Regions from separate parts of the Pelomonas nitida genome, predicted to be linked through region 1. Evidence: predicted binding sites of a transcription regulator. Region 1 holds the regulator's gene; each other region holds the start of a gene.
The links. The regulator FNR, encoded in region 1, switches genes on or off when oxygen is low (the NO sensors DNR and NnrR bind a similar motif). The targets are predictions, from matches to a motif close to TTGATNNNNATCAA.

Region 1 (7,098 bases):
CGTTTGCCTCCTGCAATCCCTGACCGCGTCTCGTGAAGCACCACGGGGCGCCCCACAACCCCGGCCCTACGCCGGGGTTTTCTTTTTTTGAAACTGGCTGATCCTGAAACCCCGGCTGGTGCGGCCCGGCCAACGGCCGTCAGGCAATTTCCATCTGGTCGATCATGACCTGCCCGAAGCCCGAGCACGACACCTGCGTGGCACCGTCCATCAGCCGTGCGAAGTCGTAGGTGACCTTCTTGCTGAGGATGGCCAGCTCCATCGCGCGCAGGATGAGGTCGGCCGCCTCCGTCCAGCCCATGTGGCGCAGCATCATCTCCGCCGACAGGATGGCCGAGCCGGGGTTCACATAGTCCTTGCCGGCGTACTTGGGCGCCGTGCCATGCGTGGCCTCGAACATCGCCACCGAGTCGCTCATGTTCGCGCCGGGCGCGATGCCGATGCCGCCCACCTGCGCCGCCAGCGCGTCCGAGATGTAGTCACCGTTGAGGTTGAGCGTCGCGATGACGCTGTACTCGGCCGGCCGCAGGATGATCTGCTGCAGGAAGGCGTCGGCGATGACGTCCTTGACCAGGATCTCCTTGCCTGTACGCGGGTGGCGCAGGCGGCACCACGGGCCACCGTCGATGGGCTCGGCCCCGAACTCCTTCTGCGCCAGCGCATAGGCCCAGTCGCGGAAGGCGCCCTCGGTGAACTTCATGATGTTGCCCTTGTGAACGATGGTCACGCTGGGCTTGTTGTGGTCGATGGCGTACTGGATGGCCTTGCGCACCAGGCGCTCCGTGCCCTCGCGGCTGACGGGCTTGATGCCCAGGCCCGAGCTCTCCGGGAAGCGGATCTTGCCGGCGCCCAGTTCGTCGCGCAGGAACTGGATCAGCTTCTTGGCGTTGTCGCTGCCCGCCTCGTACTCGATGCCGGCGTAGATGTCTTCCGAGTTCTCGCGGAAGATGACCATGTCGACCTTGTGCGGCTCCTTCACCGGGCTGGGCACACCCTGGAAGTACTGCACGGGGCGCAGGCAGACGTAGAGATCCAGTTCCTGGCGCAGCGTCACGTTCAGCGAGCGGATGCCGCCGCCGACCGGCGTTGTCAGCGGCCCCTTGATCGAGACCACATGGTCCTTCACGGCCTGCAGCGTCTCGGGCGGCATCCACACGCCGGGGCCGTAGACGCGCGTGCTCTTCTCGCCGGCATAGATCTCCATCCAGTGGATCTTGCGGGCATTGCCATAGCAGCGCGCCACGGCCGCATCCACGACCCGCAGCATGACCGGCGTGACGTCCACGCCGATGCCATCCCCTTCGATGAACGGGATGATGGGGTGGTCCGGCACATTCAACGAGAAGTCGGCGTTGACGGTGATCTTGCGGCCGCCTTCCGGCGCCGTGATGTGTTGGGGCATGAGGGAGCGGCTCCGCAGCTGACGAAGGGGAGAACGAACCCGGCGAGTTTAGGCGTCAGCAGGCCAGCAGGATGCGTTCCCACACGCCGTGACCCAGGCCCCACGCCGCGCCGATGGCAAGCGCCAGACCGGCCAGTCGCAGCGCCAGCACCTCGCCACGTTCACCGCGCCGCAGCAGGCGCGCACGCCACAGCGGCGCGATGACCAGGCCCGGCGTGCTCGCCAGCGCGAAGCCCGCCATCGCCGCCGCACCGCCGGGCACCGAGCCCGACAGCCCCGCCAGCAGCAGCGCCGCATGCAGCAGCCCGCAAGGCATGACGACCCAGGCCAGGCCGGTGGCGAACGCATGGCGCGGCTTGGGCCGCCAGTTCACGGCGCCCAGCCAGGCCGGCACGCGGCCGCGGGCCAGCAGCGTCAGCCCGAGCAGCAGCAGGGCCGCCTGCAGCAGCGCCCAGGCCGGCTGCAGCAGCGCGACGCTCTGCGACGCCCGCGCCAGCGCTTCGGCGGACGCGGCCGCCACGGCGCCGCCCGCGCCATAGCCCAGCACGCGGCCGGCCAGCAGCTTGGCGGGACGCGGCCCTGCCGCCAGCGCGCAGGGCGCACTGCACATGGCCGCGCAATGCGGCGTGCCGGCCAGCCCCATCAGCGTGGCCGATGCGATCAGCGCGACATCAAATGCCATCGGCGGCCCCGGTCACGATCGGCGTCAGATGATCTTGGAGAAACGCTCGCGGCTGGCATCAGCCTGCAGGTAGCGATCGAACACCAGCGCGACGGCACGAACGAAATACCAGCCCAGCGGCGTGACCTGGATCGCATCCGGCTCCAGCTCGACCAGCCCCTGGTCGACCAGCAGCTTCAGCCGCGCCAGCTCCGGCCCGAAATAGCTCGGCACATCGACGAGGTAGGACGCCGCGATGGACTCGTACTCCACCCGCCCCTGGCACATCAGCGCCATGATGACGGCACGGCGCACGAGGTCGTCGCGCGTCAGCGCCAGGCCGCGCTGCACGGGCAGCTGGCGCTGGCGCAGCGCGTCCTCGTATTCATCCATCGTCTTGGCGTTCTGCGCGTAGGTGGCGCCCACGCGGCTGATCGCCGACACGCCCAGCCCGACCAGATCGCAGTCCGGCTGCGTGGAATAGCCCTGGAAGCCACGGTGCAGCAGGCCCTGGCGCTTGGCCACGGCCAGCGGGTCGTCGGGCAGCGCGAAGTGGTCCATGCCGATATAGGCATAGCCCTCGCCCAGCAGCGAGCTGATCGCGCCCGACAGCATGGTGAGCTTGTCGCCGGCCGGCGGCAGCAGCTCGGCCACGATGCGCCGCTGCGGCTTGAAGCGCTGCGGCAGGTGCGCGTAGGCATACATCGCAATGCGGTCGGGCCGCAACTCGGCCACCTGCGCGATCGTGCGGGCGAAGCTCTCGGGCGTCTGCAGCGGCAGGCCATAGATCAGGTCGACGTTGGTGGACGAGAAGCCCAGTTCACGCGCGTCCTTCATCAGCGCGGCCACCTGCTCGATCGGCTGCACGCGGTGCACTGCCTTCTGCACGGCGGCGTCGAAATCCTGCACGCCGAAGGACAGGCGGTTGAATCCCAGCACGCGCAGGTGGGCCAGCCGTTGCCGGTCGACGGTGCGCGGGTCCACCTCGATGGACACCTCGGCGCCGGGCAGCAACTTGAAGCGGCGGCGCAGACCGTCCATCAAGCCGCTCAGCTCGTCGTCGGACAGGAAGGTCGGCGAGCCGCCTCCCAGGTGCAGCTGCGACACCGGCGCCATACCGCCGGATTCAGCGCCCAGCGCTTCGGCGACGAGATCCATCTCCACCTCCAGCGCCGCCAGATACGGCGCGGCGCGCTCGTGATGCTTGGTGATGATCTTGTTGCAGGCGCAGTAGTAACAGAGCTGCTCGCAGAACGGGATGTGCACGTACACCGACAACGGCTGGGCCGTGCCGCGCTGGTGCAGCGCCTGCAAGTGCTGGGTGCCCTGGTGCGCTTCGACGAAGCGGTCGGCGGTCGGGTACGAGGTGTAGCGCGGCCCGGCCACGTCGTGGCGACGCAGCAGGTCGGCAAGCTCGAGCTCGTGGGGGCGTTCGGTTACAGCAGTCATGACCGGCACTTTGCCCAGCCCCACGCGGACCGGCCTTGATCGGCATCAAGCCCGCTGCGCGCCGCCCGGCCAAGAATGCAAACCAGTTGATCCAACCCAAAAAACGCCATGCCGACGACCTTGCCGACCGTCTCCCGCATGTCGCGCTCCCCAGACATGCCGACGCCCACTTCCGACGCCATCGAGCCGCTCAAGGTCGCCTGTGCCAGCTGCAACCTGCGTGAACTCTGCCTGCCCGTGGGCCTGAACGCCAGCGAGCTCAGCAAGCTCGACGACCTCGTCACCAAGCGGCGCTCCGTGTCGCGCGGTGACCACCTGTTCCGCAACGGCGAGCGCTTCGAGTCGCTCTACGCCGTGCGCACCGGCTTCTTCAAGACCTGCGTCAACAGCGAAGACGGCCGCGACCAGGTCACCGGTTTCCAGATGGCGGGCGAACTGCTCGGCCTGGACGGCATCAGCAGCGACCACCACCACTGCGACGCCGTCGCGCTGGAAGACTCGTCGGTCTGCGTCATCCAATACGCCCAGCTGGAGGAGTTGTCGCGCGAGTTCACCGTGCTGCAGCACTCCTTCCACAAGATCATGAGCCGCGAGATCGTGCGCGACCATGGCGTGATGCTGCTGCTGGGCAATATGCGCGCCGAGGAACGGCTCGCTGCCTTCCTGCTGAACCTGACGCAACGTCTGCAGGCCCGCGGCTTCTCCGCGTCCAGCCTCGTGCTGCGCATGACGCGCGAGGAAATCGGCAGCTACCTGGGCCTCAAGCTGGAGACGGTCAGCCGCACCTTCTCCAAATTCCAGGAAGACGGCCTCATGGAAGTCAAGCAGCGCCAGTTGCGCATCCTCGACCAGGCCGGCCTGCAGGCGCTGGTGAACAACAGCCGGTGCTGACCGGAAGCCCCTCGCCCAGTCGCGCCGCGCTGAACGCGGGCGCCTCTGGTCGGTCCCCCGAGGGGACGGCGATGCTTGCGGCATCGAGCCGCAAGCACATCGCCTGAGCGGGCCGGCTTGGGGCGACCCGGCGCTCGGCCCGAAGACAAAAAAAAGGCCCCGCGGGGGCACGCGGGGCCGGGGAGATCAGGGACGGTGGGGATCAGCCGACCTTGATCTCGTTGCGCACTTCCTTCACGCCGGGCACGGCTTGCACGAGCTTGATGGCCTTTTGAGCCAGCTCGGCGCTGGGCGCCATGCCCTTCACGACCACGACGCCGGCAGCTGCGCTGCTGACGGTCAGCGGCAGGGCCTGCAGGTCCTTGTCCTGCTGCAGCGCCGCAGCGGCCTGGCTGGCGATGGCCGCATCGCCGGGCTGCGCCTGAGCGACCTGGTCTGCCGGCGCAGGAGCGGTGGCCGGCGCCATGTCGGCGGCGAAGGAAGCGCTAACGGCCGTGGCCGTCAGGGCGGCGGACAGCAGACGGACCAAGGTGGATGCTTGTTGCATGCAGATCTCCTGAGGATGCTGAGTCAAAGAAACGCGATGCCCGGGGGCACCACGACCTCCTCAGCGCAAAGGCTGTGCCAGGTCTTGATTTCCTTTTGAAATCAGCCACTTGCCCGTCGTCGGCGGCCGATCCGGTGATGCCGGCACCCGCCGCAGCAGCGGTTCTGTCGCCAGGCGGCGACAGCTCTGGCGACAGCGCCGCTAAGTGCTTGATTCGTCGGACCGCTTCGTGTCGCTGAAATCCGACGCGGTCGCCAGGGGATCGGTGCGGTAGCGCTGCGGGTCCAGCCCGTGCTTTTGCATGAGGCGGTAGAACTCGGTGCGGTTGCGGTCGGCCAGCCGGGCCGCCTCCGCGACATGCCCCGAGGTCAGCGTGAGCAACTGGTTCAGGTAGTCGCGCTCGAAGCGCTGCTTGGCATGCTGGTAGCTGAGCACGTCGGCCGCAGGCATCTGCAGCGCGCGCTGCACCTGGGCCAACGGCACCAGCGTGCCGGTCGCCAGCACGCACACCTGCTCGACGACGTTGTAGAGCTGGCGCACATTGCCGGGCCACGGCGCCGTCACCAGCGCCTCCAGCGCCTCGGGCGCGAAGCCCTTCACCGGCTTGCGATGCCGCTCGGCCAGCAGCTGCAGGAAATGCTGCGCCAGCAGCGCCACATCCTCGCGGCGCTCCGACAGCGGCGGCAGCCTCAGCTTCACGACGTTCAGGCGGTAGAACAGGTCTGGGCGGAACTGCCCTTCCGCCATCGCGAGCTCCAGGTCGCGGTGGGTGGCGGACAGCACGCGCACGTCCACGGCCACCGGCTCGTTGCTGCCCACCGGCCGCACCACGCGCTCCTGCAGCACCCGCAGGAGCTTGACCTGCAGCGACGGCGGCATGTCGCCGATCTCGTCGAGAAACACCGTGCCGCCATGCGCCGCCGGGATCAGCCCCTGCCGATGCCCCTGCGCACCGGTGAACGCCCCCTTCACATGACCGAACAGTTCGGACTCCAGCAGCGCCTCGGGGATGGCTGCGCAGTTCACCGCCACAAACGGTCGCGCCGCGCGCGGGCTGGCGTTATGCAGCGCGCGGGCCAGCAGTTCCTTGCCCGTGCCGCTGTCGCCGCTGATGAGCACGCTGGCGTCGGTGCCCGCCACGAGGCGGGCCTCGGCCAGCACCTCGGCCATGCGCGGGCTGCGGCTGACGATCTCGCGGCGCCAGGCGCCGTCGCCGTCGAAGCGCGCCGGGCCTGGCGCGTTCACCATCAGCGCTCGGTGGATCTTGGCCATGAGCTCCTGGCCGTCGAAGGGCTTGGTCAGGTAGGCATGGGCGCCACGCGCCGTGGCGTCCACCGCGTCTGGGATGCTGCCGTGCGCGGTCAGCAGGATGACCGGCAGCGACGCATGCCGCGCGCGCACCTCGTCGAACAACGCCATGCCGTCCAGCCCGGGCAGGCGCACATCGGTGATGAGCAGCGAAGGCAGCTTCACCGCGAGGTGGGCCAGCGCGGCCTCGGCGCTGGCGACGGCCTGCACCGTGTGGCCGGCAGCGGTCAGTCGCATGGTCATCAGACGCAACAGGTCGGCGTCGTCGTCGACGACCAGGATGGAGGCAGAAGGCGTCATGCGAGGACTCCTGTGATTTGCGGGGCGAGCGCCGGGCCGCTCCCAAGCCGACCCGCTCGGCCGATGTGCTTGCCGGTCGATCCGGCAAGCATCGCCGTCCCCTCGGGGGACCGGCCAAGGTACTCCTTGGACGAGGGGTTCATCGCTTCACGGGCAGGGTCTGCTCGATGGCCTTCAGCGCCTCGAGCTTTTCATTGAGCTGCTCGTTGCGGCGCTGGCTGTCACGCAGTTGCTGCGTCAGCTTGTCGACGCTGTCCTGCAACCGGCGCAGCTCGGCCAGCCGTGCGGCGCTCAGCGTGGCCACGGCCTTCAGCGGCTCGGCGAGCGCGTCCGGCGCGGCCGCCAGCGCGTCCAGCTGCGCGGCGGCCTGGGCCTGCTCGGCACCGGTGCGCCCCTGCGCCAGGGCGAGCGTCTTGCGCAGCTCGTCGGCATAGGCCAGCACGGCCTTGAGCGACTCGGCCTCGGGCGGCGCCGCGGGCTTCGCACAGACCCCCGGCGGCGGCGCAGGGGGTGGTACGGGCACCGGCGCCTGGCAGGCGG
Region 2 (7,098 bases), on a different contig from region 1:
ACGCCCGTCTGGGCGGCACTGGCCGAACGCATCCATTGAGGGAAATTGTTCCTGCGCCGAGATGACGGCTCCCCGCCGCCCGCCGGTTTACGCTCGCAGTGACGCTCCCCCACCCTGCCCATGGCCCAGCTCTTCGAAGTCCACCCCGACAACCCGCAGCCGCGCTTCCTGCGCCAGGCCGCGCAGATGCTGCAAGCTGGCGGGCTGGGTGCCATCCCGACGGACTCCAGCTACGCCGTCGTCTGCCGGCTGGACGACAAGGCCGCCGCCGAGGCGCTGCGACGCGTGCGCGGCGTGGATGACAAGCACCACCTGACCCTGTTGTGCCGCGACCTGTCGGAGCTGGCCACCTATGCCATGGTCGACAACCGCCAGTACCGGCTGCTGAAGCTGGCCACGCCGGGCGCCTACACCTTCATCCTGCCGGCCACCAAGGAAGTGCCACGCCGGCTGTCTCACCCAAGCCGCCGAACCATCGGGCTGCGCGTGCCGGACCACCGCGTCACGCAGGAGCTGCTGGCGCAGTTCGGCGAGCCGCTGCTGTCGACGACGCTGATCCTGCCGGGCGACACCGAGCCCATGAATGACGCCGCGGACGTCTGCGCGCGGCTGGACCGTCAGCTGCAGTTCGTGCTGGACGCGGGCGCCTGCCCGGCCGAGCCCACCACGGTGTTGGACCTCAGCCAGGGCGACGACCCCGTGCTGGTGCGCCCGGGGCGCGGCGACCTCACCCGACTGGGCTTGCAACTCGACTGAGCGGGCCCTGGCCGGCCAGCTGCCGCCCGTTCAAGCCCACCGGGCTAGGGCAACGCCGGCACCTGGACCGTCGCCTCCAGCAGCCCCGCCGCCTTCAATGCGTCGACAAGCAGCGCGTTCTCCGGCGTGAGCAGCAGCGGCCGGATGGCCGCGAGCACCGCCTGCGCGTCACCACCGCGCCCGGCCTGATGCAAGGCCAGCGCCCACCAGCCGACCCCGATGCCGAGAAACGGCCACACGGCCGGGCCGGACTGGGCCTGAGCGATACGCCCCTCGACCCATGGCGTCAGCAGCGCCAGCCCCTCCGCCGCGCGCGCCCGCACGGCCAGGATGCCACGCGCGAAGTTCACCCAGGGCAGCAGCGCCGGGTTGCCGAAATCGGCGGCGTTCGCCTCCAGCAGCGCTGCGGCCGTCTCGGCCGAACCACTGCGGGCCTGCAGCAACGCCAAATCCAGCCATTGCATGACGGCGCCATGCCCGGCACCGATCAGCCGTGCCCGCAACTGCTCAGCCCGCTCGTAGTCGCCACCGTCCTGGCAGACGGCCAGGCAGCGCATGTCAAAGGTGCCGGGGCCCAGCGACTCCGCCGTGTCGCGCCAGGGTTGCAGGTCGGCCAGCGCGGCGTCGAGCTGGCCTTCGGCGGCCCGGGTCTTGGCCTCGCGCACCGCCAGGTCCCACAGCAACTTGGCGTCGGCAACCGGGCCCAGCAGTGGCCGCAGCCGCGCAATGCCGTCGCGCACGGCGGCCACGTCGCCCAGTGCCTCGGCGGCCAGAATGCGCGCGAACAGCTGCGGCCGCGCAAACTCGGCCATCGGGCCCTGCAGCATCTCCGGCAGGGGCAGCGGCGGCACGACAAAGGCGAGAGCGGTCAGGCTGCGCACACGCCTGCCCACTTCATCGAGCGCGGGCGCCAGCGGTTGCGGCGGCGCCAGCAGGCGGCGGCGCAGATCCGCCAGCGATGCCAGCCAGTCCTGCACGCTGTCGCTCTCGTCCCACAGCGCGCGCAGTTCGCTGTCGCTGCCCTCGATGCGGTCCAGCGCCGCCAGGCCACGCCGCAGCAGCGGCTCGGGCGGCACCAACCGCGTGCGCGACACCCAGTCGTCCGCCACGTCGGGAAACGCCGCCTCAGATACCTGGCCACGCAAGCGCGCCACGACTTCGAGCGCCGCCAGCGCCTCGCTCGCTTGCGACGCATCCACCTCCTGACCTCTCCCGTCGACGACAGGGCTCAGCGCCGACTCGATCAGCGACAGATCGTCCACCTCATCAAGACCTTGCGCCCAGTCCAGCGCGTCGTCGTTGCCAAAGGCGTCAGGGCTCCAGGCTCCCATGGTGATGTAGCGGCGTCAGGCCATGAAGTGATGTCGCGCCGCAGTGTAGAAAGTACCAGCAAGCGCCTGCGGGGGCTTATTCACGTCGACCGCGCGGGCCTGGCGCCGGCGTTTCATCGGCCACGCCTGCAGTTCATCCAGCGCCGCTCGCGCTTGATCGCAGCCGCCTGGAAGCGAGGCAACGCGATGACGAAACTGACTCCATCGACACAGCAATCCCGCTGCGCGACACCCACCGAACGGAGTCCATCATGAGCCTGCAAACCACCCTCTTCGCCGTCACCTTGGCCCTGTCTGCCGTTGCCGCACAAGCCGCGCCGCAACCCACCGTCAAGCTCGAACGCGTCGTCATCACGGGCAAGGCCGTCCGCGAAGTTGCCCAGCTGCCCCGCGTCGTCGTCACCGGCACCGCCGTGCGCGAAGTCGCCCAGCTGCCGCGCGTGGTCATCAACGGCCACAGCGAAGCCACGCTGCTGCGCCAGTCCACGTTGGCCGCCGCCAAGACCGCCACCAAGCGCATCTGAGCCGGGCGTCACCACGACATGCGTCTGACGCCCTTTCCCTCCGCCGCCGAGCCGAGTCGCCAACGCTGCAGAGTCAGCGCTGACGTCTCGGCTTGGCCTGCCTGCCTATTCGCAACGCCGCCGCATCGCCCCGGCGCGACGCCAGCACGGGTCAGTAGACCTCCGGCACCACGATGTCGTCGGGCACCGGGTTGCGGATGTAGTCCTCGCGCCGCTCGCGCGCCGGCAGCTCGATGTCGGCGTGCGGCACCTCCTGGTAAGGAATCTGGCCCAGCAGGTGATGGATGCAATTCAGCCGCGCCCGCTTCTTGTCGTCGGCCTTGACGATCCACCACGGCGACTCCGGGATGTGGGTGCGCTCCAGCATCACCTCCTTGGCCGTCGTGTAGGCCTCCCAGCGCCGGCGTGACTCCAGATCCATGGGGCTCAACTTCCACTGCTTGAGCGGGTCATGGATGCGTCCGAGGAAGCGCACGCGCTGCTCGTCGTCGCTGATCGAGAACCAGTACTTGATGACCTGGATGCCCGAGCGCACCAGCATGCGCTCGAACTCCGGGGCCGAGCGGAAGAACTCCTCGTACTGCTCGTCCGTGCAGAAGCCCATCACGCGCTCGACGCCGGCGCGGTTGTACCAGCTGCGATCGAACAGCACGATCTCGCCGGCCGCCGGCAGATGCGACACATAGCGCTGGAAGTACCACTGCGTGCGCTCGCGGTCATTGGGCGCCGGCAGCGCCGCCACGCGGCACACGCGCGGGTTCAGCCGCTGCGTGATGCGCTTGATGACACCGCCCTTGCCCGCCGCATCACGGCCCTCGAACAGGATGACCACCTTGTGGCCGCTGTGCTGTACCCAGTCCTGCAGCTTCACGAGCTCGCTCTGCAGCCGGATCAGCTCGCGGAAGTAGCGCTGGCGCTCGCTGCGCGCGCCGGCCGGCTCGTCGCCGGGCATCTCGCCGTAGTTCCGGTCCTCGAGCTCCAGCTCCAGTTCCTCGTCGTAATCGTCCTGCAGGTCACGGTGAATGCGCTTCACCAGCTCGTCGTCGATATCGCTCACGGAAAGGCCTCCCGGCCGCAGCTGCGGCCCGGCCTCAGCCTAGCCGGCCGGCATGGCGGTGGCGTGACAACAAAACCATGCCGGCCTGGCGGGCCGTTCTTACGGCGCCAGCGACAGCGGGCACGACATGCAGCAACCAAGCGGCCGTCGAGATGCGGGCTGAGGCAGCCGCCCGCAGCGAGCGCGCGTCAGTTCGGCGGCAGACGGTAGTTCTCCGCCCCGAACAGGTCGATGCCGCACTCCAGCTGCTCCGCCCAGTCGATGAACTCGCGTACCGCGGCGCCCACCATGGGGGCGCCATGCTGCGGCGCGATCATCTTGATATCCAGCTGGCGCACCATCGCCGCCCACAGGCGCAGCACCTTGTTGCTGACCATGTAGCGGCGGTGGAAGCCTTCCATGCGAGGGATGTGCGCTGCCAGCGACGTGACCGGCTTTTCCGGGTTCAGGCTCGTGCCCATTGAGGCACCCAGGTCGCCGGAGAACAGGATGCGGCTGACCGGGTCGTAGAACTGGAAGTTGCCCTCGGCGTGCAGGAAGTGCGCGGGCAGCGCCCACAGCTCGAAGCGCTCCTTCTCCAGGCCCAGTTGCAGCCGCTTGCCGGCATCGGGCAGGCCAATGACGCGGCCAACGGTCTTGCCGGGCTTGCAGAAGTGGGGCGCAAATCGCTCCCAAATGCGCGAGATATAAACGGGCGCCTCGGTCGCCGTCATCCAGCGGTCCAGCGAGGCAATGATGTCGGGGTCGGCATGTGAAGCCACGATGGCCGACAGCCGGTGTGGCGGGAAGAACTCCGACATGCCCAGGTAGAGCTGGTGGTAGGCGATGTTGCCGCCGGGGTCGAGGATGGCGCCCGTGTCGCCATTGACGAGCAGGAACTGGTTGGACTGCACCGCCTCCCCGCCTTCATCGCCCAGGTGGGCAAACATGACACAGACGTGCCGATCCTGGCGGAACAACTCGATAGACATGCAGCGGTCTCGGAGAGTGGGTTGGGGCCGGAGGCTAGCCCGACAGCGCGCGGCAGGCGTTGTCCGAGATCAAGGCCGGAGCGAATTGCACTCCGTCGACGCGAATCGGCCATGGCTCAACCGCGCGTTCTGCACCCGTCACTTGCGCTGACCACGACTGGATCGGTCAGCCGAGACGCAACGTCAGCAGCTGACGCCCAGGACAGCTCACCACCTGCGCTGTTCGCCGCGTCAGATCAGCCAGAGCGCCAAGATCAAGTGCTCAACGACAGGCGCTCCCGCGCCGCGCAGGAAAACAAAAAGCCCGATACGAAATCATTCGTACCGGGCTCTTGATACCTACCAAATTTGGTAGGCGCGATTGGATTCGAACCAACGACCCCCACCATGTCAAGGTGGTGCTCTAACCAACTGAGCTACGCGCCTGAAGAGCTTCGCACTATAGCACGCTTTTTGGCGGCTTGTCGAATTTCACTTGAATTTCACTTACGACGTGCAGATCGAACCCCGGCGACCATGCAGAGATCGCGCAGAACCTTGGTCAGGCGAGTCGCATCCGCCAGTTCCAAAGTGAAGCTCATCCATGCCGTGTCGCCGCCGCCGGTGCGCGGACGCGCCGCGCCGGCCTGCAGCGATTGCGTGTTGACGGCGGCGACGTTCATCTTTTCCTTGGCAAAGATCTCGAGCACGTCGCGCAGCAAGCCTTGCCGATCACTGGCCTCGACGAGCACATCCACCGGATAGACGGGCGCGCCCTTGCCCGTCTGCGGCCCCGGCTCGCCGCCGCCCCAGGTCACGGCGATGACGCGCTCGGGGGCGCGCCGCCGCATCTCGGCGAGGTTGCTGCAATCCGAGCGGTGGATGGCCACGCCCTTGCCGCGGGTGACGAAGCCCTGGATGGCGTCGGGCGGTGCTGGCCTGCAGCAGCGCGACAGAGTCGTCAGCAGCGAATCGATCCCCACCACCAGCACGCCGCCGCGTGCGCCTGTCGAAGCGCCGCGGGTATGCCTCTGGGCGAGCAACTCATCCTCGTCGGCCTCCGGCTCCGGTGGGCGCAGCAGCACTTCGATGTTGCGCAGCGAATACTCGTCCTTGCCGACCACCTCGAACAAGGCATCCGCGCCCTTGAAGCCGAGCCGCGATGCCAGCTCGTCGAGCTTGAGCGCCGTGCGGCCTTCGCGCTGCAGCAGCTTCTCGACCAGCTCGCGCCCCTTGGCGATGGTCTGTGCCTGCTGCAGGGCGTTGAACCACGCCCGCACCTTGGCCCGCGAACGCTGGCTCTGCAAATAGCCGAGCTCCGGGTTGAGCCAGTCCAGCGACGGACCACCCTCGCGCGCGGCCACGATCTCCACCGTCTGGCCGCTGCGCAGCGGCGTGTTGAGCGGCAGCATCTGGCCATCGATACGCGCGCCCCGGCAGCGATGGCCGAGGTCGGTGTGCACCGCGTAGGCGAAATCCACCGGCGTCGCCCCCGGCGTCAGCTCGACGATGGTCGCCTGCGGCGTGAAGACATAGATGCGTTCGTCGAACGCCTGCCCGCCCTCCTCGCCGCCCTGCACGGCGTCGCGCTCCCAGGCGAGCAGCTGGTTGAGCACGGCCTTGCGCGCGCGCGCCACCTGCTCCTCGAACTCACCGGCCGCGCTGACACCGGCATAGCCACGCGCACCCGCCTCCTTGTAGGCCCAATGCGCGGCCACGCCATGCTCGGCGTGCTCATGCATGTCGCGCGTGCGAATCTGCACCTCCATCACTCGCCCATCCGGGCCCACGACGACGGTGTGCAGCGACTGATAGCCATTGGGCTTGGGCTTGGCGATGTAGTCGTCGAACTCGCCCGGCACCGGCGTGTAGAGCTCGTGCAGCCGCGCCAGTACCGCGTAACAGTCGGCCACGCTGGCCACGATGACACGCAACGCGCGCAGGTCGAACACGCGATCCAGCGCCAGCGCCTTGCCCTGCATCTTCTTGTGGATGCTGTAGAGGTGCTTGGGCCGCCCCTGCACCTCGGCCTCGATGCCCTGGGCCTGCAGGTCAGTCTGAAGCGCTGCGCGCGCCGCCTCGATGTGCAGCTCGCGCTCGACGCGCTTTTCCTGCAGCCCCTTGGCGAGCGCCTTGTAGGCGTCCGGCTCGCGGAAGCGGAAGGCCAGGTCCTCCAGTTCCCACTTGATCTGCCAGATGCCCAGCCGGTTGGCCAGCGGCGCGAACACGGCCTGAGACTCCGCCGCCAGCTCCGGCGGGCAGGCGGTCTTGCTGGCCGCATACCAACGCAGCGTCTGCAGGCGCGAAGCCAGGCGCAGCAGCACCACGCGCAGGTCGCGCGAGAACGCCAACAGCATCTTGCGCACGCGCTCGGTCTGTTCGGCCCGTTGGTCGGTGCTGACCTTGGCGGCACGCGCCGCGCGCTGCATCTGGACGAGCTTGCGCGTGTGCGTCACCAGGCTGGCGTGACTGTCGCCGAA
Region 3 (7,098 bases), 200 kb from region 1:
CGGTGGACTCGGCCTGCCGCAGCCGTGCCTGGGCCTCGGCGTATTGCGCCTCCAGGCTCTGCACCTGCAGCCGGGCGAGCGGCTGGCCGGCGCGCACGAAGTCGCCCTCGCCCACCATGACGTCCTGCAAGCGACCGGGCAGCTTGGTGGCGATGTCGATCTCGGTCGCCTCGATGCGGCCGTTGCCCTGCACGAAGGCGTCGCCCGGGGTGGGGGCGTGCCAGCGTGTCCAGGCCCAGGCGGCGAGTGCGAGCACGGCCACGGCGCCCGCAGCGGGGATCAGCAGGGCTCGGAGGGCGGGCTTGGCGGTCGGGGCGGTCATGGCTGGCTTCCCAGGAGGGCGGGTTGGGCAGTGGTTGTGGAGGAGGGCAGCGGGCCGCCACCGAGTGCGGCGTACAGGCTGGCCTGGCTGGCCAGCAGCGCGCGTCGCACCTGGACCTGCTGCTGCTCGGCCGCGAGCAGGTCGCGCTGGGCGTCGAGCACCTGCAGGAAGTCGGCGGCGCCGGTGTCGTAGCGGCGCTGGGCCAGGTGGGCGCGGTCGGCCTGGGTGGCCAGCGTCTGATCGGCAATGGCGAGCTGTTCGGCCAGGTGCTGGCGGGCCGACAACGCGTCGTTGACGTCGCGCAGCGCCTGTTGAACCGCGCGCTCATAACTCAGCAGTGCCTGGCGGCGGCGGGCTTGCTGCACGGCCAGGTTCTGCTCGCGGCGGCCGCCGTCGAGCAGCGGTAGCGCCACGTCGGGGGTCAGGCTCCAGGCGCTGCTGCCCGGTTTCAGCAAGCCGGACAGCTCCGCGCTGGCACTGCCGAAGGCGGCGGTCAGGCTGATGCGCGGCAGGTAGGCGGCGCGTGCGGCTTCGATGTTGGCATCGGCCGCGAGCAGCTGGTGTTCGGCGGCGATCAGGTCGGGCCGTTGGCGCAGCAGATCTGCCGGCAGGCCGGCCTGCAGCGGTGGCAGTTCGGCCAGCCGGGGCTCGGCCGAGGCCGGCGTGCCACCGACCAGCAGCGACAGCGCCTGCCACTGCGCCTCGCGCTGCTGCTGCAGCTGCGACACCAGCGCGGCGGCCTGCGTCTGCAGCAGCTGCACCTGCGTCAGCGCCAGGCGCGATGTGGCGCCCAGTTCGACGCGGCGCTTGAAGATGCGCAGCGACTCCTCACGGCTGTCCAGCGTGCGCCGGGCGAGCCGCAGGCGCTCGTCCAGCTCGGCCAGCTGCAGCCAGGTCTGGGCCACCTGTTGCACCAGGGACAGCGTGACCGCCTGCGCGGCCGAATCGCTGGCGAGCCAGGCCTCGCGCGCAGCGTCGTCGAGCCGCGCGAGGCGGCCCCACAGATCCAGCTCCCAACTGGCCAGCCCCAGTCCCAGCTGGAACTGCTCGCCGAGTAGCGGGCGCCGCGTGATGCTCAGGTCTGCCGGCACGCGGCTGCGCTGCGCCTGGGCGTCGAGGGCGACCTGTGGGCGGCGCTGGCTGGCCTGCACGCCGGCGAGCGCCTGTGCCTCGTCGAGCCGTGCGAGTGCGAGCGCGCGGTCGCGGTTGTTGGCCAGCGCCTGCCGGATCACGGCCTGCAGCGCCGGGTCGGTGAAGTAATCGCCCCAGGCCGGCGGCGTGGCGGCCGGTTGGCTGGGGGCGCCGGCGTAGTGCGGGGGCAGGTCGTGCGCGGGCGTCGGATGGGGTGTCAGGGGCGCGCAGCCAGCGAGCATGGCGGCCACCAGGGCCGTCGGAAGGGTCCGGTTCATCAGGTCATCCCAGGATGTGCAGGCCGGCATCGACGTAGAGCACGTTGCCGGTGAGGGCGCGGCCGGGTTCGCTGGCCAGGAAGCGGCACAGCGCGCCCACTTCGTCGATGTCCACCAGCCGGCGCAGCGGTGCGCGTTCGCGCGAACGCTCGAGCAGTTCGTCGAAATGCGGCAGCCCGGAGGCGGCGCGCGTGGCCATGGGCCCGGGCGACACCGCGTTCACGCTGATGCCCTTGGGGCCCAGCTCGGCGGCCAGATAGCGCACGCTGGATTCCAGCGCCGCCTTGACCGGCCCCATGAGGCCGTAGTTGGCCACCACCTCCTCGGCGCCGAGGTAGCTCATCGTGACCAGGCTGCCGCCCTGGGTCATCAGCGGTTCGGCCAGGCGCGCCATGCGCAGGAAGGAGTGGCAGGAGATGTCCATGGCCCGCGCGAAGCCGGCCGCGCTGCTGTCGACGACGCGGCCCTGCAGGTCGGCCTTGGGCGCGAACGCGATGGAGTGCACGAGGAAATCCAGCCCGCCCCAGGTGTTGTCGATGGCGGCGAACACGGCCTCCAGCTCGTCGGGGCGCTCCACGTCCAGCGGCAGGCGCAGCGTGGCACCGAGCTGGTCGGCCAGCGGCTCGACATGCGGCCGCGCCTTGTCGTTGAGCCAGGTCAGCGCGAGCTCGGCGCCTGCGGCCCGGCAGGCGCGGGCACAACCCCAGGCGATGCTCTGGTCGTTGGCGATGCCGACGATGAGGCCGCGGCGGCCTTGCAGTTCGCCACTCATGTCAGCGCTCCATCACGTACAGGCCCGGCGCGTCGCCCAGCGGCGGTGCCGTCTTGGCGCCCAGCCGGGGCGGTTTCACCAGGGGGCCGCTGCGGGCCTGCAGCCAGGCGGCCCAGTCGGGCCACCACGAGCCTTCCTGCGCGGGTGTGGCGGCCAGCCAGTCATTGGGGGCGACATAGGGCTGACCGGGCGCGGCGGTGGCGGCGCGGTAATGGCGGTGGCCGTCGCCCGGCGGGTTGACGACGCCGGCGTTGTGGCCGCCGCTGGTCAGCGCAAAGCGGATCTCGGCCGGGCACAGGTGATGCAGCTTGTAGACCGAACGCCACGGCGCGACGTGGTCGGTCTCGGTGCCGACAAGATAGAGCGGCAGGTGCAGGCTGCTGAGCGCGACGGCGTGGCCGCCGACCTCGTAGCGGCCTTCGGCGAGGTCGTTGCGCAGGAACAGCTGGCGCAGGTAGTCGCTGTGCATGCGGGCAGGCATGCGCGTGGAGTCGGCATTCCAGGCCATCAGCGCATTCAGCCGTGTGCGGTCGCCCAGCAGGTAGTCCTGCACCAGGCGCGACCACAGCAGGTCGTAGGAGCGCAGCATCTGGAAGGCGCCGGCCATCTGCTCGGCGCGCAGATAGCCGGTCTCCTTCATCTGCGCCTCCAGCATGCCCAGCTGGCTTTCGTCGATGAACAGGCTCAGCTCGCCGGGTTCGCTGAAGTCCGTCTGCGCGGCGAACAGCGTCAGCGAGGCCAGCCGCGCATCGCCGTCGCGGGCCATGGCCGTGGCGGCCAGCGCCAGCAGCGTGCCGCCCAGGCAATAACCCACCGCATGCACGGGCTGGCGAGGCACGACGGCGTTGATGACACGCAGCGCCTCGGCGATGCCCAGCTGCAGGTAGTCCTCCATGCCCAGCTCGCGCTGCTCGGCGCCCGGGTTCTTCCAGGAGATCGCGAACACGGTGTGGCCCTGGCGCACGAGGTACTCGATCAGCGAGCTGCCGGGCGCCAGGTCGAGGATGTAGTACTTCATGATCCAGGCCGGCACGATGAGCAGCGGCTCGGCGTGCACCTGTTCTGTCTGCGGCGTGTACTGGATCAGCTCCATCAGCTCGTTGCGCCAGACGACCTGGCCGGGCGTCATCGCGAGGTTGCGGCCGGCGGCGAAGGCCTCGGTGCCGGCGGGCGGCGCGCCGCTTTGCAGGCGCTGTGCGTCGTCCAGCCAGTCCTGCAGACCGCGCAGGAAGTTCTGGCCACCCTGTTCGGCCGCGCGGCGCAGCACCAGCGGGTTGGTCCAGGGCAGGTTGGCCGGCGAGCCCACGTCCAGCCACTGGCGGGTCCAGAAGCTCATCAAGTCGGTGTGGTGCTTCTCGACACCCCAGACCGGCCCCGTCGCCTGTGCCCACCAGGCCTCCTGCAGCACGAAGGCCTGCTGCATCACATTGAAGGGCCAGCGCTGCCAATCCGGTGCCGCAAAGCGCCGGTCGGCCAGCGGCGCCTCGGGCGGGCTGGCCGTCTCCGAACCGGGCAGTTGCAGCGTGGCCGCAGCGCTCTGCAGCGCATAGTCGGCCCAGGCGCGGGCCTGCTGCTGGGCTAGCGTGCCGAGCTCGGCACAGCGGCCCGGCGACAGCGCCAGGTGCGTGGCCCAGTCGGCCAGCGCCAGGCCCGGTGCGATGAGCGACAGTGAGCGCGTGCCCCGCGCCAGCGTCGCGTGAAACAGATCGTCCAGGCGTTCGGTGGGTGAGCGGGCTAGCGTGTCGGTCATGCGGACTCCCTGTGTCGCCTGGCTCGCCGCGAGCCAGGCGTTGCCAATGTAGGCGGCCCGACGCGCACACCATTTGACGCAGGTTAAGTCACCGACCGATCAGTTGGTTTTCATTCGTGGTCATCAAGCAGACATGAACATGCCGGCGAGCATCACTGCTGGCCGGCATCTGGCATCAGCACGCCGCGAGGCTCAGGGTGTGCAAATGCCGGTGTTGGTGGTGGAGCCGTCCCACAGGCGCTTGAGGTTGTTGTATTTGCCGGTGTTCACCGTGAGCCAGTCGTCCTGCAGGATGCCGCCGGTGTCGCCGCTGTTGGGGTTCCACGACCAGTAGAAGAAGTTGCGGACGCCCTTGCACTTGAGCCAGTCGACGAAGCGGGTCTGCCAAACCTGGTCGGCACCGCCGAACCTGCCGCCGAACTCGCCCAGCACGACCGCGTAGCTGCCCATGAAGCGGCCAAATTGCTGCTGCCAGATGCCCGGCATGTTGTCCGGGAACCCCGCCGACGCCTGGAAGTACGCCTGCGCGGCGACGTCCGGCCCGTAGATGTGTGGCGACAGCACGAGCTTGCTGCGGGGCACTTTGGCTGCGTCGATGGGGTAGCACTCCACCGGCTCGATGTTGCCGCCCCACCAGTGGCCGTAGGTCGACTCGCAGATGCCGCCGTTGTCCGAGATGCCCTCCACGAAGATGAGGGCCTTCGGGTTTGCGGCCAGCACGGCGGCCCCGGCGCGCTCGGCGGCGAGCTTCCAGTCGGTGGCGATGTCGCCGTTGCCCCAGTGCGCCCCGTGCCCGTAGTCGGCGTGGGGCTCGTTCTTCAGGTCGATGCCGATGACGTTGGCGACATTCTTGTAGCGCGTGGCGACGAAGACGAGATCGTTGACCCAGTCGTCCAGCGAGTAGCCGGGGATCTGCGGCGTGGTGGAGATGGCATTGCAGTCGGGGCGGTGGTGGTCGAGCAGCACGTACATGCCGCGGCTGGCCATCTCGCCGATGAGCCGGTCCATGGCCTGCAGCGGCGTCTTGCCCTTCAGGTCGGGGTTCAGCGAGGACTCCACGCTGCCGGTGTAGGAGGTGGCATGCAGCGCCTTCGGGCAGAACGGCAGCCGCACGGCGTTGAAGCCCAGGGTCTGCATCTGCTGGATCATGTCCTTGTAGCCGCGCGACCACAGCCCGTGGGCGATGTTGTCGGGCGTCTCGAAGCCGAACCAGTTCACGCCGCGCATCGACACGGTGGCGCCGTTGGCGTCGACGATCTTGTTGCCGCTGACGCTGAAAGGCGGCTTGAAGTCGCCCTTGGGGCCGATGTTGAGGTCGTCGGTCGGTGTGGTGCCGCCCCCACCTCCGCCGCCGGAGCTGGCGCCCTCTTCGGTCAGATTGAACGCCGTGGTCAGCGGTGCGGTGCCGTTGCCACAGAAGCCCACCTCGAACTGCTGGTTGGCCTGCGGCGGCGAGTTCCAGCTCAGCCCCTTGGCGGTGTACGTGCTGCCGCTGTTGGTGAAGACGGCATTCCAGCTGCTGGTGACCTGGCCGCCGGGCAGGTCGAAGGTCAGCGTCCAAGCCCCGCCGGGGGCGTTGCTGGTGTTGGCGATCATGGCCGAGACGCAGAAGCCGCCGCTCCAGGCGTTGATCTTGGGCGTGAGCGTGAGGGCCGCATGGGCCGTCGGCATGAGCAGGGCACAGCCGAAGCCAGCCGCAGCCAGCGTGCGCAGGCGGGCGATGAATCGCTTCATTGAGGGTCTCCTTGCGTGGAGGAAGAGGGGCGTCAGCGGCCAGCGTCGGCGTAGCGAACGAAATCCGGCCGCTCCTCGTATCCGAGCAGCCTGGCGGCCAGACCGCGCGGCAGGTGCTGGATGCCTTCGTTGTAGGCCGCCAGTGCCTGGCGGTAGCGTTCGCGGGCGCTGTCTACCGTGGCCTGGCCCTGCGTCAGGGACCGGCCCAGCGCCTGCACGTGGCTGTCTGCGGCTAGCGGCGGGGCGTCGCGCAGCGCGGCCAGCAGCCGGAACAGCCCGCCGGTGCACTCGGCGCGCACCTGTTTGTAGAGATCGAAGCGCCGCGCGTCGTCGATGACGGGGCCGCCGCTGTCGAACTGGGCGAGCAGGTTGCAGCGCGAGCGGGCGTTGGTGCGCACCGCCGCGTCGAGTGCGGGCTGCGCGTCGGCCAGCGCGAGGACGGCGGGCATCTCGGCGAACTGCGCCTGCTCGGCGCGGTGCAGCTCGGTCCAGCGGCTGAGGACATCTTGTTCGCGCCGGTCCAGGTCGCGTGCGGTCAGCACGGCGAAGCCGCCGGCAGCCGCGGCGGCGAGCAGTGCCAGCGTGAGGAGGGTCTTGTTCATGGATGTGGCCTTTGCGCGAAGGCCGGGGCGGCGGTGTGCCGCCCCGGGGAGGCTTACTTCACGGTGATGTCGCAGCTCAGGCCGGCCCAGCTCAGGCCGGTCGGCACGGGCTTGGCGCCCGAGTAGGTCAGCTGCATGCCCAGGTCCACCGAGCTGTTGGGCCCGATGGTGCCGTTCCACGGCGCCGGCGTGATCGTGATGGTGCGCCCGTTCACGGCGAAGGTGCCGCTCCAGGAGTTCGCCAGCGTGAACGCGTTGCTCTCGGTGAAGCTGACCGACCAGCCGGACAGCGGCGTCGTGCCCAGGTTGCTGAGCTTGATCGTCGGCACCTGGCCGCTACCCCAGTCGTTGGTGGTGTCGAAGAGGACGGCGCAGGTCTTCACGTCGTTGTCCACCTCCGTGGCCGTGACCGTGCGCGTGGCCGCGTTGGCCGCGCTGACGCTGACGGTGGCGGTGCCGTTGGCGGAGTCGGCGTCCTTGGCGGCCGCCAGCGTCACGGTCTGGGCGGT
Region 4 (7,098 bases), 180 kb from region 1:
TGGTGTGCAGCGCCGTGCTGATGCACGTGGCGCCGGCATCACTCGCCGCCGCACTGACCGCGCTGGCGCATCAGCTGCGGCCGCCGCGCCACCAGGAGCCGGCGCACCTTCGCCCGGCGTTGGCCTTGTCGCTCCCCGAGATGGACGCGGCCCAGCTGCAAGACGACCGGGACGCCGACGGCCGGCGCTTCCACAACCACGCGCCCGCCCTCGTCGAGGCCTTGCTCGGCGAGCTGGGCCTGACCACCGAACGGGCCGACGTCAACGACGCCGTGCTCGCCAGTGCCAGCACCCGCTGGCACATGCGTGTGTTCAGGCGCCGTGCTGCCCCGTAGATCGCGATCAAGACCCTGACGGAAGCGGCCCGAAGCGATCGTCACGCCCGCGCTCGAGCTGCCGCAGCCGCCGCTCCAGGTCGGCGATGTCTACAGCATCGTGCAGGAAGCGTTCGTCGTCGCCCGCCGCCCACCAGGCGCACACACCCCGCAGCCACGCACCGAAGCGCCGGCGCGGCAACGGGATGGCGATGATCAGGGGCCGGCGGGCGGTGCGAAGCATGGCGGGTTCGTTCGTGGCAGAGAGCGTCACGATAGATACCGGCTCTGGCGCCGCCAAGGCACAGCAAGCACGGCGTCGGGCCATGCTGTATCAACCGGCCGGCTGACACAGCGCGCAGGCCGCCCCGATGTCTGGGCCTCGCGCGGATGCTTCAGCGCCGCAGTGCTGGCCGCGGCCCGCTGACGGTCAACGCGGCGACGGCCGCGCGGCGGCCGCCAGCGCCTTCAAGCCGTTGCCGATCTGATCACGACGGCCTTGCGCGGCAGCGTCGAGGCTGGTGTCGTCGTCGGCCATGGCCAGACCGGCGTTGTCCAGCACCTGCCGCGCCTCGGCCACCGACAGCCCGAACACCGGAGCCAGCGTGCGCAGCGGCGCACGCGCCAGCGTCTGCACGGCCAAGGCCGGCACCGACGGCTCGCCGCTCACCGGACGCAGCAGCGACGTGCCCACCAGCAGCGCCAGCGCAAAAGTCAACAGCGCCACCGCCGGGCGCCGGCCGGCGAAATGGCGCTTGAACAACGTGAAGTTGCCCGCCACATGCAGGACCGCCGCCGCCAGCACGCCCCAGCCCAACCAGGCATGGATCTCTTCCTGCAGCGGCGAATGGCGGTGGAGAAACATCAGCACGCCGGTGCCGGCCATCAGCGCAAAGCAGGCCAGCAGCAACGGTGTGGCCCAGGCGCGCGACACGGTGGGGAAGTTCATGAAGAAAGAGGTCGGGAAGCAACCGACGCACACGCCAATGAGAAGCGGGCGATCATCCGCACACCACGTGAACGCTGCATTGCTGGCCGCCAAGTCCCTCCTTCAAAGGCTGGTATCGAGGCCCTTCTGTTGCGGGGTTGACTTGCGTCAGTGTCGCCCGCATGCACCGTGCCTAGAGTGGTGCATCGCCTGCTTGCGGCGGCCCGCGCCGCCCCTTCTCTCCATGCTCGATTCCAAGAATGCACACGTCTGGCTGGTCGGCGGCGGCATCGCCTCGATGGCCGCAGCCACCTTCCTGATCCGCGACGCCGGCCTGCCGGGCCACCGCATCCACATCCTCGAGGAACTGGGCCTTGCCGGCGGCTCGCTCGACGGCAGCAGCTCGCCCACCCAGCCCGGCTACGTGACGCGCGGCGGCCGCATGCTGTGCGAAGAGGTCTACCAGTGCCTGTGGAACCTGCTGGAGGGCATCCCGTCGCTGGAGAAACCCGGCCTCTCCGTCCGGCAGGAAATCGTGGCGTTCAACGAGCAGGTGCACACCGACGCGCATGCCCGCCTGATCGGGCACGGGCCGCGCATCCTCGATGCCCAGCAGTACGGCCTCAACGGCCGTGACCGCGCCGAGCTGACGCGCCTGCTCGCCACGCCCGAGGCGCTGCTGGGCGCCCGTCGCATCGACGAACTCTTCTCGCCGTCCTTCTTCGCCAGCAACTTCTGGCAGATGTGGCGCACCACGTTCGCCTTCCAGAACTGGCACAGCGCCATCGAGCTGCGGCGCTACTTCCTGCGCTTCCTGCAGGAGTTCCCGCGCATGCACACGCTGGCCGGCGTGCGGCGCACGCCCTACAACCAGTACGACTCCATCGCCGTGCCGCTGCAGCGCTGGCTGCTGGCCCAGGGCGTGGACGTGCGCTTCGGCCACCGCGTGACCGACATCGATTTCGACCAGCACGACCGCACGCGGCGACGCGCGACCCAGCTGCATGTGCTCACCGCCCAGGGCCCGCAGGCCATCGCCCTCGGCGACGGCGACGCCTGCTTCGTGACGCTGGGCTCCATCACCGCCGACGCCACCTACGGCAGCAACACCGAGCCGGCGGAGCTCATCCGCGACCGGCGCGATGGCGCGTGGTCGCTGTGGGAGACGCTGGCCCGCAAGGCCGACGACTTCGGCCGCCCGCACACCTTCTTCAATGTGGACGACAACAAGTGGACGTCCTTCACGCTGACCATGCACGGCCGTACGCTGCTGGACCGCATCATCAGCTTCAGCGGCAACGAGCCAGGCACCGGCGCGCTGATGACGCTGGTGGACTCCAACTGGTTGATGTCGCTGGTTGTGCCGCACCAACCGCACTTCCCCGACATGCCCGCCGACACCTACACGGCCTGGGGCTATGGCCTGTTCGTCGACGCGCCGGGCAACTTCGTCGACAAGCCGATGGCGGCCTGCGGCGGCCGCGAAATCCTGGACGAGTTGCTGCAGCACCTCGGGTTCGACGACATCCGCGCGGCAGCGCTGGCCAGCACCGACGTCACGCCGGTCATGCTGCCCTACGCCTCCGCGATGTTCGCGCCGCGCAAGCCGACCGACCGCCCGCGCGTGCTGCCGGAGGGGGCGGCGAACTTCGCCTTCCTGGGCCAGCACGTGGAGCTGCCGGAGGACACGGTCTACACCGTCGAATACTCCGTGCATTGCGCCATGCACGCGGTCTATCAGCTGTTCGGCGTGAACAAGCCCATCCCGCCGATCTATCACGGCCTGCACGATCCGCAGGTGGGCCTGCAGGCGCTGACCGCTGCGTTCAGCTGACGAGCTGAAGCATGGCGCCACCGGCAACCATGCCGGTGGTCAATCAGCGGGAACGCCCTGGCTCACCCCGCCAGGGCAAGCGGCTCAGAACTGCAGGAAGCTGAAGCCGGCGCCCACGCTGGTCTGGCGAAAGTTGTAGTCGGTCAGCGTCTCGCCGTAGCCCCGGAACAGCTGCACATACCAGCGCAGGCCGTTGGGCTGGTCGCGGAACACCGGGTAGGTCCACTCGAACTGCAGCGCGCCGTACTTGGCGTCCTTCAGCGTCGTGCGGTAGGTCAGCTGCGCGGTGTGCTTCTGGTGCGCCCAGTTGACCTGGAACTCACCCCGGCCGCGGAAACCGACGAGGTCGGGATTGTTGTCGGTGGCCGCGTCTTCGTTGAGCCGCTTGAGCAGCCGCGCCACGACCGACCAGTCGCCGCGCTCGAAGCCGGCCACGACGTTGACGCGGTTCCAGCTGCGCGACAGCGGGTCCGATTGACCGTTGGACTGGTGCGTCAGCCCCAGCTGCGCATAGCGCCACTGCCAGCCCAGCGGCAACTGCCGCCACGACTCAGGCGTGGGCACGACGTACATCAGCTCGGGCTCGTAGTCGCTGTTGCGAAAGGGCTTGGAATCCTTGCCGTTCCAGATCTGCCACATGGCCTGCTGCGTGAAGCCCGCCCACAGGTCGGCGCCGGGCAGCCCCACGTCCTGAGCGAGCTTGGTGCGCAGCGACAGCTGGAACTTGGCCTCCTCGCGCTTGTAGTTGGGCTGTTCCACCATCGCCTGGCTGGGCGACTGCGGCGCGCGGTTGATGCGGCTGGTGCGGTGCAGCGGCAGCACGTAGTTGGCGCGGTAGCCGACGAAGTTGAAGACACCGCGCTTGTCCTGCGGGTCCAGCTCCCAGAACTTGGACATCAGGCTGGGCGGCTCCTGCCGCTCCGCAGCGACCGCCACGACCTCGCCTTTGGGCGCCAGCAACGAGGTCGATGCGGGCACTACCGTCGGCGCTCCACCCGTGGGGTTGTCCACATAGGCCGGCGGCGCGGCGGGCGCGATGGCGCGGCCCATCGCCTTGTCGTAGCAAGCCAACCGGTCCGCTGGCGGGCCGATGTCCACGCATTTGTCCAACGCGGCCGCTTCCGGTGCGGCCCCTTGGGCCCATGCCCCCAGGGTCACCTGCGCCGACATCGCCACCAGCGCCGCCGGACGCCACCTCGCCCCTGCCCTCTGCACGCTCATCACGCCTCCCTTTTGCGCTCGACCACGCCGCTCGCGGCACACCCGCAGCTGCGACGCGGCGCAGTCTAGGGTGCATGCGCGCCGGCCCGCACCGGCGACGGCGCACAAGACGTGTAGGCAGCGGACGACAACCTGCCGCTGCGCCCCACGGGAAGGCGCCGGCAGGCACCGAGCCCTGCCCAGGCCCGACGGGAACCTGGCCCGTCAAGCCATCGCCACGAACTCACCGGGCGGCCAGCAGCTTCTCCATCTCGTCCATGATGGCGTCCATGCGGTGGATGACCGCCTGGTAAGGCGCCGGTGTCGCCATGTCCAGCCCCGCGTTCTTCAGCGCCTGGTACGGCGCCACCGAGCCGCCGCTGGCCAGTAGCTTCAGGTAGTTGTCGCGCGCGCCGGGCTTGGCGGCCAGGATGTCCTCGGCGAAGTGCAGCGCCGCGGTGATGGACGTGGCGTACTGGTACACGTAGAACGGCCGGTAGAAGTGCGGGATGAAGGCCCACTCCTGGCAGTAGGCCGGGTCGATCTTCATGACGCCCGCCGCGTCGCCGTGATAGTCCTTGAGCAGCTGGCAATACAGCTCGGTCATGCGCTTGCCGTTCAGCGCCTCGCCCTTGGCGGCGGCGTCATGCGTGTTCAGCTCGAACTCGCCGAACATGGCCTGGCGGAAGAACGTGCCGCGCAGGCGCTCCAGCGCGTAGCCCAGCTGGTAGAGCTTCTCCTCCTTCGTCGCGGCCTGGCCTTGCATGTACTGGCTCAGCAGCACCTCGTTGGCCGTGGACGCGATCTCGGCGATGAACAGCGAATAGCCCGCCGTCTCGTACGGCTGCGCGCGGTTGGCGATGGCCGTGTGCATCGCATGGCCCCACTCGTGCGCGAAGGTGCTGACCGACTCGAACTCGCCCTGGTGGTTCAGGAACACGAAGGGCGGCGCGCCGTAGACGCCGTCTTGATAGGCCCCGCCGCTCTTGCCCGGCGCGGGCATGGCGTGCATGGTGCCCGCCTTCAGCGTGGTCTTCAGCAGCGCCTGGTAGTCCTCGCCCAGCGGCTTCGTGGCCGCCAGCGTCAGCGCGGCGGCATCGTCCAGGCTGTAGGCCTTGTTCTGCGTGACCAGCGCGGGGTAGATGTCGTAGTAGTGCAGGTCCGGCAGGCCCAGCATCTTCTGGCGCAGCTTGAAGTAGCGGTGCAGCGTGGGCAGGCCCTTGTGCGCCTCGGCCACCAGCGTGCGGTAGACGGCTTCGGGAATTTCCTCCGCGCCCAGGCTCATGGCCACGGCGCTCGGGTAGTGGCGCAGCTTGGCCATCGTGGTGTCGTCCTGCACCACGTTGCCCAGCGTCACGCCGTAGGTGTTCTCGTACTGGCCGATGGCACCGAAGAAGGCGTCGAACACCTGCTTGCGCACCGCGCGGTCGGGGTGCTGGCGCAGCAGGCCGTACTTGGTGCTGTCCAGGCGCTCGGCCTTGCCGTCCACGGTCAGCTCGGGCCACTTGGTGTCGGCGTTGAACAGCAGCGTGCGCACATCGCCGGTGGCGCTGCGCACCGGGCCCAGCGCGGCCAGCGCGCCTTCGGTCTCGGCGCTCAGCGTGTGGCGGGCCTGGCGCAGGCTGTTGCGCAGGTGCTCGGCATGCTTCTTCAGGCCCGGCTCGGCCTTCAGGAAGGCGGCCACCTTGGCTTCGCCCAGCGACTGGATCTCGGGCTCCAGCCAGGCGATGGCGCTGTGGTATTCGCCGTCGAGCTGGCCGGCGAGGTTGCTGCGCTGCTGGTTGGCAGCGTCACGGTTGTCGGTGCTCTGCGTCATGCTGGCATACACGCGCAGACGCTCGAAGCGCAGGTTGGCCGCGCTGATGGCGTCCAGGCCCGTGCGCAGGCTCTTGGCACTCTTACCCAGGCTGCCCTTCAGGGCCGTGAGCTTGGGCAGGTCGGCCAGCAGCGCCTTGCGGGCCGATTCCCAATCGGCCGGCGTGGCGAACAGGGGGCTCAGGTTCCAGGTGGTGGGCAGCGGCTCGGCGCGCACGGCGGCCGGAGCCGCCAGGGCCAGTGCGGTGGCCAGGCTCAGCGCGACGGCGCGGGAAAGAGGCAGTGTCTTCATGGAGAAGGCGTAGCGGTGGTCCAAAACCCCGCAGTGTCGCCAACTCTTGGGCGGCTGACCGAAGTGACGGTGCCGCCGGCCAGCCGCCCACCCCGCGCAGGGGGTGGGCGGCCGTGCGCTCAGCGCCTCATTGCGCTCATTGCGGCTTGTACGTCACCGTCAGCGTGTAGCTGCCCGCGCTGTAGCCCTTCAGCAGCACGTAGGCGTCGCCATTGGCCGTGACGCTGATGCTGCAGCTCTCGGTCGCCGTGCTGCCCGTGGACTTGCAGTCGTAGGTGCTGGTGGTGGGCACCGCCGTGCGCCGGGCATAGAGGTCGATGTCGCCCGTGCCGGTGGTGCTGGCCTTGAACGTGCCCACGCCCGCCTTGAACGGGCCGAAGCTGCGCGTCTGGTTGAGCGTCAGGCTGCCGGTGAAGGTCTCGGTCTTGTCCGGGGTCGTGCCACCGCCACCGCCACTGCTGCCATCGCTGCCCAGCTCCACCATGTAGGCCAGCGCCATGCGCGCGAACTTCAGTGCGTGGTCGGCCTGGCTGCCGGTGTTGGCATAGGTGTCGTTGGCCGTGTGGATGTAGGGGTCGTCCTCGCCCATCGCCGCCTCGAACGGCATGGTGGCGTAGTAGCCCTTGGCCGTCCAGGAGGCGTGGTCCGAGCAGGCGTAGCCGCACTTGTCCGTGCCCACCTTCAGCGTCGGCAGATAGGTCTTGATGAGGTTGGT

Region 2: a site for FNR is predicted at 4,699-4,712, ahead of ACG00X_RS14400 (oxygen-binding di-iron domain-containing protein). Genes of this name have one in related genera too.
Region 3: a site for FNR is predicted at 4,327-4,340, ahead of ACG00X_RS05645 (PHA/PHB synthase family protein). Genes of this name have one in related genera too.
Region 4: a site for FNR is predicted at 1,401-1,414, ahead of ACG00X_RS05565 (oleate hydratase). Genes of this name have one in related genera too.

The regions. Positions count from the first base shown of each region.
Region 1 covers NZ_JBIGIA010000003.1:77,606-84,703, forward strand. The annotation lists gene icd (NADP-dependent isocitrate dehydrogenase) at 140-1,402, opposite strand; gene ACG00X_RS04825 (urease accessory protein UreH domain-containing protein) at 1,458-2,084, opposite strand; gene hemN (oxygen-independent coproporphyrinogen III oxidase) at 2,109-3,512, opposite strand; gene fnr (fumarate/nitrate reduction transcriptional regulator Fnr) at 3,669-4,403, shown strand; gene ACG00X_RS04840 (BON domain-containing protein) at 4,606-4,950, opposite strand; gene ACG00X_RS04845 (sigma 54-interacting transcriptional regulator) at 5,152-6,558, opposite strand; gene ACG00X_RS04850 (hypothetical protein) at 6,698-7,098, opposite strand, start outside.
Region 2 covers NZ_JBIGIA010000010.1:125,281-132,378, reverse strand. The annotation lists gene ACG00X_RS14425 (3',5'-nucleoside bisphosphate phosphatase) at 1-39, shown strand, start outside; gene ACG00X_RS14420 (L-threonylcarbamoyladenylate synthase) at 121-756, shown strand; gene ACG00X_RS14415 (DUF4259 domain-containing protein) at 801-2,087, opposite strand; gene ACG00X_RS14410 (hypothetical protein) at 2,339-2,611, shown strand; gene ppk2 (polyphosphate kinase 2) at 2,763-3,668, opposite strand; gene ACG00X_RS14400 (oxygen-binding di-iron domain-containing protein) at 3,857-4,639, opposite strand; tRNA gene ACG00X_RS14395 (tRNA-Val) at 4,989-5,065, opposite strand; gene ACG00X_RS14390 (RelA/SpoT family protein) at 5,122-7,098, opposite strand, start outside.
Region 3 covers NZ_JBIGIA010000003.1:280,880-287,977, reverse strand. The annotation lists gene ACG00X_RS05660 (HlyD family secretion protein) at 1-322, opposite strand, end outside; gene ACG00X_RS05655 (efflux transporter outer membrane subunit) at 319-1,731, opposite strand; gene fabI (enoyl-ACP reductase FabI) at 1,736-2,503, opposite strand; gene ACG00X_RS05645 (PHA/PHB synthase family protein) at 2,505-4,253, opposite strand; gene ACG00X_RS05640 (cellulase family glycosylhydrolase) at 4,446-5,987, opposite strand; gene ACG00X_RS05635 (LemA family protein) at 6,020-6,589, opposite strand; gene ACG00X_RS05630 (glycoside hydrolase family 48 protein) at 6,643-7,098, opposite strand, start outside.
Region 4 covers NZ_JBIGIA010000003.1:258,061-265,158, forward strand. The annotation lists gene ACG00X_RS05550 (class I SAM-dependent methyltransferase) at 1-335, shown strand, start outside; gene ACG00X_RS05555 (hypothetical protein) at 343-558, opposite strand; gene ACG00X_RS05560 (DUF4405 domain-containing protein) at 745-1,263, opposite strand; gene ACG00X_RS05565 (oleate hydratase) at 1,487-3,076, shown strand; gene ACG00X_RS05570 (phospholipase A) at 3,161-4,297, opposite strand; gene ACG00X_RS05575 (M3 family oligoendopeptidase) at 4,521-6,383, opposite strand; gene ACG00X_RS05580 (M20/M25/M40 family metallo-hydrolase) at 6,520-7,098, opposite strand, start outside.